Regions from separate parts of the Massilia scottii genome, predicted to be linked through region 2. Evidence: predicted binding sites of a transcription regulator. Region 2 holds the regulator's gene; each other region holds the start of a gene.
The links. Region 2 encodes FliA, which starts transcription of late flagellar genes. Its sites were predicted from a motif close to CTAAAGTTTNNNNNNNNNNNGCCGNTA; they were not measured.
Positions count from the first base shown of each region.

Region 1: fliD (flagellar filament capping protein FliD) is a predicted target of FliA. The motif match lies at 1,439-1,465, and genes of this name have one in related genera.
Region 3: RBA41_RS24760 (flagellin N-terminal helical domain-containing protein) is a predicted target of FliA. The motif match lies at 1,008-1,034, and genes of this name have one in related genera.

Region 1 covers NZ_JAVCWM010000022.1:25,596-27,862, reverse strand. The annotation lists gene RBA41_RS24750 (flagellin N-terminal helical domain-containing protein) at 1-902, shown strand, start outside; gene RBA41_RS24745 (flagellar protein FlaG) at 974-1,345, shown strand; gene fliD (flagellar filament capping protein FliD) at 1,501-2,267, shown strand, end outside.
Region 2 covers NZ_JAVCWM010000007.1:303,875-306,141, forward strand. The annotation lists gene RBA41_RS12640 (MinD/ParA family ATP-binding protein) at 1-642, shown strand, start outside; gene RBA41_RS12645 (RNA polymerase sigma factor FliA) at 658-1,389, shown strand; gene RBA41_RS12650 (flagellar motor protein) at 1,371-2,117, shown strand; gene motD (flagellar motor protein MotD) at 2,121-2,267, shown strand, end outside.
Region 3 covers NZ_JAVCWM010000022.1:30,954-33,220, reverse strand. The annotation lists gene RBA41_RS24765 (hypothetical protein) at 1-831, opposite strand, end outside; gene RBA41_RS24760 (flagellin N-terminal helical domain-containing protein) at 1,221-2,267, shown strand, end outside.

The sequences.
Region 1 (2,267 bases), on a different contig from region 2:
TGGCCACCACCGGCACCGCCTACACCGCCGGCTCGTTCGCCCTGCAAGGCCTGGCCACCTCGAACATCGCCGTGACCGCGACCGATACCGCCCAGTCGCTGGCTTCGACCATCAATGGCGCCACCTCGACCACCGGTGTGACCGCCACTGCCAAGACCGAAGAAGCGGTCAGCCTGACCGCCGCCGGCGTGTACTCGCTGGCTGTCACGTCCGATAACAGCACTGCCGCCAACGTCACCTTCACCGTTGGCGCCGCACTCAACGCTTCCGGCCTGGCATCGGCCGTCAGCGCCTTTAACGATGTGTCGTCGAAAACCGGCGTGACCGCCAAGCTCAATGATGCCAACAACGGCCTGGTCCTGACCAACTCCGCTGGTAACAACATTACCCTGGCTAACAACAGCGCGGCCGCTTCGGTGACCGTCGGCTCGATCGACTCGGCCGGCGTTACCGGCACCACCGCCGCTGTCGCCACCGGCGCTACTTCGACCTCGATGGGTTATGTGTCGATGAACTCGGACAAGGGTTTCTCGATCGGCAGCAGCGGTTCGACCGCCTTTACCGCCGGCGGCGCCGCCAAGCTCAATACCGTCTCCGGTATCGATGTCTCGACCGCCAAGGGCGCGTCCGATGCGCTGAAAGTGCTGGACTCGGCCCTGGCCAACGTCAACAGCCAGCGCGCTTCGTTCGGCGCACTGCAGTCGCGCTTCGAAACGGCCGTCACCAACCTGCAGTCGACGTCGGAAAACCTGTCTGCCTCGCGCAGCCGGATTCAGGATACCGACTTCGCTTCGGAAACAGCCAAACTGACGCGCGGCCAGATCCTTCAGCAGGCAGGTACCGCGATGCTGGCCCAGGCCAACTCGCTGCCGAACGGCGTGCTGTCCCTGCTGCGCGGCTGATCGGCCCCGCTTCGTTACACTCCCCGGCCGCTTTTTGCGCGCCGGGGAATTTTCGTTAAAGGAATACGGTCATGGAACTTCGCCCCTTGGACAACACCGCAGCCGCTGCTCCGCTGCGCCCGGCCGCCCCCGAGAGCGGCGCGGCCACCGCCGCCAGCCGGACGGCACCGCCGGCCGCCGCCGGCAAGACCGAGGCCGCCAGGGAAGCGGCCGAACCCGACCCGGCCGAAGTGACCAAGGTGGTCGGCGAAATCAACGTGGCGATGCAGGCGCTGTCGCGCAATATCGAGTTTTCGATCGATGCCGACAGCAAGCGCACGGTGGTCAAGGTGATCGACCAGACCACCAAGGAAGTGATCCGCCAGATGCCTACCGCCGAGGCGCTCGAGATCGGCAAGGCGCTGGAAAAAGTCCAGGGTTTGCTGATCAGGCAGGTCGCCTGAACCCATCCGTACGGCCCATCGTTAGATGCCGGCAAGAATTGATGCAAATAGGCATAAATCGGGGATAAACCGAACAAGCACCGGATTACCCCTCTAAAGTATGGATAGAAGATGCCGTTAACTTAGTATATTCATGCTTTTACCAGGAGGCGTTCGTGGCCATTTCATCCGTCAGTTCAGGCGGCTCTATCGACGTCAACGACATCGTCAATAAACTGATGATGGCGGAGAGCCGGCCTTTCGTCGCCATGCAGGACAAGGAAAAGGCGTACACGGCCAAGTTGTCGGCCTACGGTGCCCTCAGCGGCGCCCTGGGCGGCTTCCAGACCGCCGTCAGCGGCTTGTCCGACCCGACCAAGTTCAAGACTGTCGGCGCCTCCTCGTCCGATCCGGCCGTGCTCACCGCAAGCGCCGCCAAGGATACCGTCAAGGGCAGCTACAGCGTCAACGTGACCCAGTTGTCGCAGGCGCAGACGCTGACCGCGGCCGGCCAGGCCAGCACCACGGCGCTGATCGGCAGCGGCGCGGCCACCACGCTCACCTTCGAATTCGGCAGCATCACGGGCGGCACCCTGACCAACGGCGCCTACACCGGCGCCGCGTTTGCCCAGGATGCCACGCGCTCGGCGCGCACCGTGACCATCGATTCGAGCAACAACTCGCTGCAAGGCATCCGTGACGCCATCAACAAGGCCAACGTGGGCGTAACCGCCAGCATCATTTCGGATGGCAGCGCCAGCCCCAACCGCCTGGTGCTGACCTCGTCGCAGACCGGCGAAACGTCGAGCATGCGCATCGGCGTGTCGGGCGACGCCGACATCGGCAACCTGCTGGGATATGCCGCCGACGGCACCCAGAACATGACGCAGAACAGCGCGGCGCAAAACACCAAGCTGTCGATCAACGGCGTGGCCATCAGCAG
Region 2 (2,267 bases):
GAATACGGCGTGGCCCAGCGCCTCGGCGTGGCCGACCGCGCCAGCCTGCTGCAGGTGGCGCGCCAGCAGTGCGCGCTGAACCAGATCATCCACCAGGTGCCGCAGGGCTTCGGCGTGGTCAGCATGGCGCGTGCGCGCGGCGGCCCGGACGAAGCGCGGCGCCTGGCCAAGACCTTCGAGGTGCTGGTCAAGCAGACCGGCATCGTCATCGTCGACGGCGAATTCGGCGACGACGACAGCTTTCCGGTGCCGGTCATGGACAGCGCCGAAATCGTGGTCCAGGTCTCCACCAGCGCCGCCTCGATCACGGCCGCCTACGCCCTCATCAAGCGACTTTCGCAACAGTTGGGGCGCCGTCCGTTCGGAATTCTGGTAACGGGCGCATCCGAAGCCGAAGCCAAGGTGGTATACGATAATATGTCATCTGCGGCAAGTCGTTACCTTGCCGTACAGCTCACGTCGATGGGCTCGGTCCCGGCGGACGAATACCTGCACCGGGCCGCGCGCTTGGGCCGGGCCGTGGTCGATGCGTTCCCGCTGGCCGGCGCCTCGGTGGCATTTCGCCAGCTGGCGGGGCGCTTTGCCCTGACAGCCATGCCGCAACTTGGCAGGACAGGGGGGACTTCCCATTTTGGTTCTTAAAACATACTTATAACTATGTACACCGTCAAAGGGAAAGCGGACAAGAACCATTTACTGACGGAGCACATGCCGTTGGTGAAGCGTCTCGCCCACCACATGAAGGCCAAGCTGCCGCCCAGCGTCGAAGTGGACGACCTGATCCAGGCCGGCATGATCGGCCTGCTCGACGCCATCACCCGCTATGAGGAAACCCACGGCGCCCAGTTCGAGACTTATGCCGTGCTGCGCATCCGCGGCGCCATGCTCGACGAACTGCGCAGCAGCGACTGGCTGCCGCGCTCGATGCGCCAGAACATGCGCAAGATCGAAACGGCGATGAGCACCCTGCAGCAACAGCTCGGCCACCCGCCCACCGAATCCGAAGTGGCCAAGAGTCTCAAGCTCTCCCTGGCCGACTACCAGGACATGCTGACCGACGGCGGCGGCCACCAGCTGGTGTACTACGAAGATTTCCACGACAACGAAGGGGGCAACGACAGCTTCCTCGACCGCTATGCGGTGGACGATGCCGATCCGCTGCGCAGCCTGCTCGACGGCGACTTCCGCCATGCCGTCATCGACGCCATCGACAACTTGCCGCCGCGCGAAAAAATCCTCATGGGCCTGTACTACGAAGAAGAACTGAACCTGAAAGAGATCGGGGCCGTCATGGGGGTATCGGAATCGCGCGTGTCGCAATTGCACACCCAGGCGGTCGCGCGCCTGCGGGCGTCCTTGAAGGAGCAGGCGTGGACCGGGCCAGCGTAGCGGGGATCTTCCTGGCGCTGTCGGGCCTGCTGATCGGCCAGGCGCTGGAGGGCGGCAAGCTGTCCTCCCTGGTGCAGCCGGCGGCGTTTGCCATCGTCGTCATCGGCACCGCCGGCGCCGTGCTGCTGCAAAGCGAAGCGTCCACCTTCATGCGCGGCGTGCGCATGCTGCGCTGGGTGTTTTCGCCGCCCCCCAGCCAGCGTGCCGGGCTGGCGCGCGAGATCGCCGTGTGGGGCTTGCATGCGCGGCGCGACGGCCTGCTCTCGCTGGAAAAGTACATGGCCGTCAACAAGGATAAATTCGTGCAGAAGGGCTTGCGCCTGGTGGTCGACGGCATCGCCCCCGACAAGCTGCGCAGCCTGCTGGAGATGGAAGTGACGGCCTACGAATTCGGCGAGCGGCAAGCGGTGAAAATCTGGGAGTCGGCGGCCGGATACTCGCCCACCATCGGCATCCTGGGCGCGGTGCTGGGCCTGATCCACGTGATGGAAAACCTGAGCGACCCGGCCAAGCTGGGCAGCGGCATCGCGGTGGCCTTCGTGTCGACCGTGTATGGCGTCGGGCTGGCCAATATGTTCTTCTACCCGATCGCCAACAAGCTCAAGACCATCGTCGCCGAACGGGTGACCCAGTACGAAATCCTCACCGACGTCTTTCACGACATCGCCAGCGGCGACCACTCGCGCGTGATCGAAGAGCGCGTTGCCTGCCTGCTCTCGCGGCCCTGAGCCATGGCGCGCAAAAAGTACGAAGCCGAGCACGAAAATCACGAACGCTGGCTCATTTCGTACGCCGATTTCATCACCCTGCTGTTCGCCTTTTTTGTCGTGATGTACGCCATTTCGGTCGTCAACGAAGGCAAGTACAAGGTGTTTTCG
Region 3 (2,267 bases), on a different contig from region 2:
AAACATCAGCTTGCCATTCTGGAACTTCGCTTTGCCGAGCTGCGACTGGCCGAAGTCGAGCACGTCGTTCACCCCCTTGATGAATTCCTTGCCGACCGCGGACAAGGCCGCGTTGTGCTTGAGCGTCTCCTCGCCCACCTTGGCCCTGGCGCTCGATTCGCTGCGGTATTGTTCCGGCACCTTGGCCGTGCGCACATAGGTGCGGCCTTCCTCGACGGCGGCGACGATCATCTTGTCGCGCTGGTCGATCAGCTCGACGTAGCGCGCCATTTTCGCGCGCGAATCGGCAATTCCCTTGCGCGAGGTGAGCGTCTGCGGCGTCAGCAAGGTGCTCATGTCGATTTTTTCGAATTCCTTGTCCAGCAGTTCGCGCTCGGCCACCTGGCGTTTGAGCAGCGCGCCGGCGCCATTGACGAACGCCACCACCTGGCGTGCTTCTTCACTGGCGGCCTGCGGTACCGCCGGCCCGCTTGGCTCGCCCTTTTCGTTCATGGTCGCCACCAGGCTCTGGCTCGCCGCGCGGATCGCGCCGATGTCGCGCTTCATCGCGCCGATTTTACCCAGCGACATCAATATCAGGACGATCGCGACCACCAGCTTGGCGCATGCCATGCGCAGCGGCGGATGCGTCTTCAGGATGCCTTTGAGCAGCAGCAGGATGATGAATACCGCAACCAGGCTGCCGCCGATGAAACCCCCGGCCATCTCGGCGTCGCCGTTCCCCTTCATGACTGCCCAGACGGGAAGGAGGAAGCCGATCGCCAATGCAATGTTGGCAAGAAGGTTCACGCGCGAAACGGTCTCGTCCGGCGGGTTGTCGCTGTAATCCATGTTGAGTTTTCCGAAAGGGGTAATGTTGTATGGCAATGTCAGGCGGCGATTTTACCTGTTCCGGATAAATACGATGTTGTATGGAAATAGCATTTTTATCCAGGCCACATCACTCAGGAGCGCCCGGACAGCGTTCCACAGCGCAAAAACAGGGCCGCAATTACCTTTATTTGGCCCTCAAGTTCTGGCGGACGCTGCCGTCAAGCGCCCCGACCCGGGCCCGCTTGAGGGGCGAAATAAAAAATATACCTGCCTGATATCACTAAACTTTCCGCCAGGTAACCCGTTACAAAAAAGGACTGCGGTGTGATTGTCCCGGACCGAAGGGGCAGACCAAAGCGAAGGCAAGTTGCCAACATGAATAAGTAGTATCTGCAAGGAGTATTACCATGAGCGTAATCAACACCAACGTCGCATCGCTGAATGCACAACGCAATCTGGGCACCTCGGCCTCCGCACTGTCGACCTCGCTCCAACGCCTCTCTTCCGGCTTGCGTATTAACAGCGCCAAGGACGATGCCGCCGGCCTGGCCATTTCGGAACGCTTCACCTCCCAGATCCGCGGTCTCGATCAAGCCAAGCGCAATGCCAACGACGGCGTTTCGATGTTGCAAACGGCTGAAGGTTCTTTGCAATCGACGGGCAACATTCTGCAGCGTGTACGTGAACTGGCTGTGCAGTCCTCGAATGCGACGAACTCCGCTGGCGACCGCAAGGCGATCCAGGCTGAGGTCGGTCAACTGTTGTCGGAAGCCGACCGTATCTCCCAGACGTCGGAATTCAACGGCCTGAAACTGCTCGACGGCAGCTTCGGTACCGCCACCTTCCAGGTTGGCGCCAACGCCGGCCAGACGATCCAGGCAACCACCGCCAACTTCCGTACCAACAACTACGGTAACAACGAGTTGTCGGAAAAAGCGCCAACCACCCTGGCCACCACCGGCACCGCCTACACCGCCGGCTCGTTCGCCCTGCAAGGCCTGGCCACGTCGAACATCGCCGTGACCGCGACCGATACCGCCCAGTCGCTCGCTTCGACCATCAATGGCGCCACCTCGACCACCGGTGTGACCGCCACTGCCAAGACCGAAGAAGCGGTCAGCCTGACCGCCGCCGGCGTGTACTCGCTGGCTGTCACGTCCGATAACAGCACTGCCGCCAACGTCACCTTCACCGTTGGCGCCGCACTCAACGCTTCCGGCCTGGCATCGGCCGTCAGCGCCTTTAACGATGTGTCGTCCAAAACCGGCGTGACCGCCAAGCTCAATGATGCCAACAACGGCCTGGTCCTGACCAACTCCGCTGGTAACAACATTACCCTGGCTAACAACAGCGCGGCCGCTTCGGTGACCGTCGGCTCGATCGACTCGGCCGGCGTTACCGGCACCACCGCCGCTGTCGCCACCGGCGCTACTTCGACCTCGATGGGTTATGTG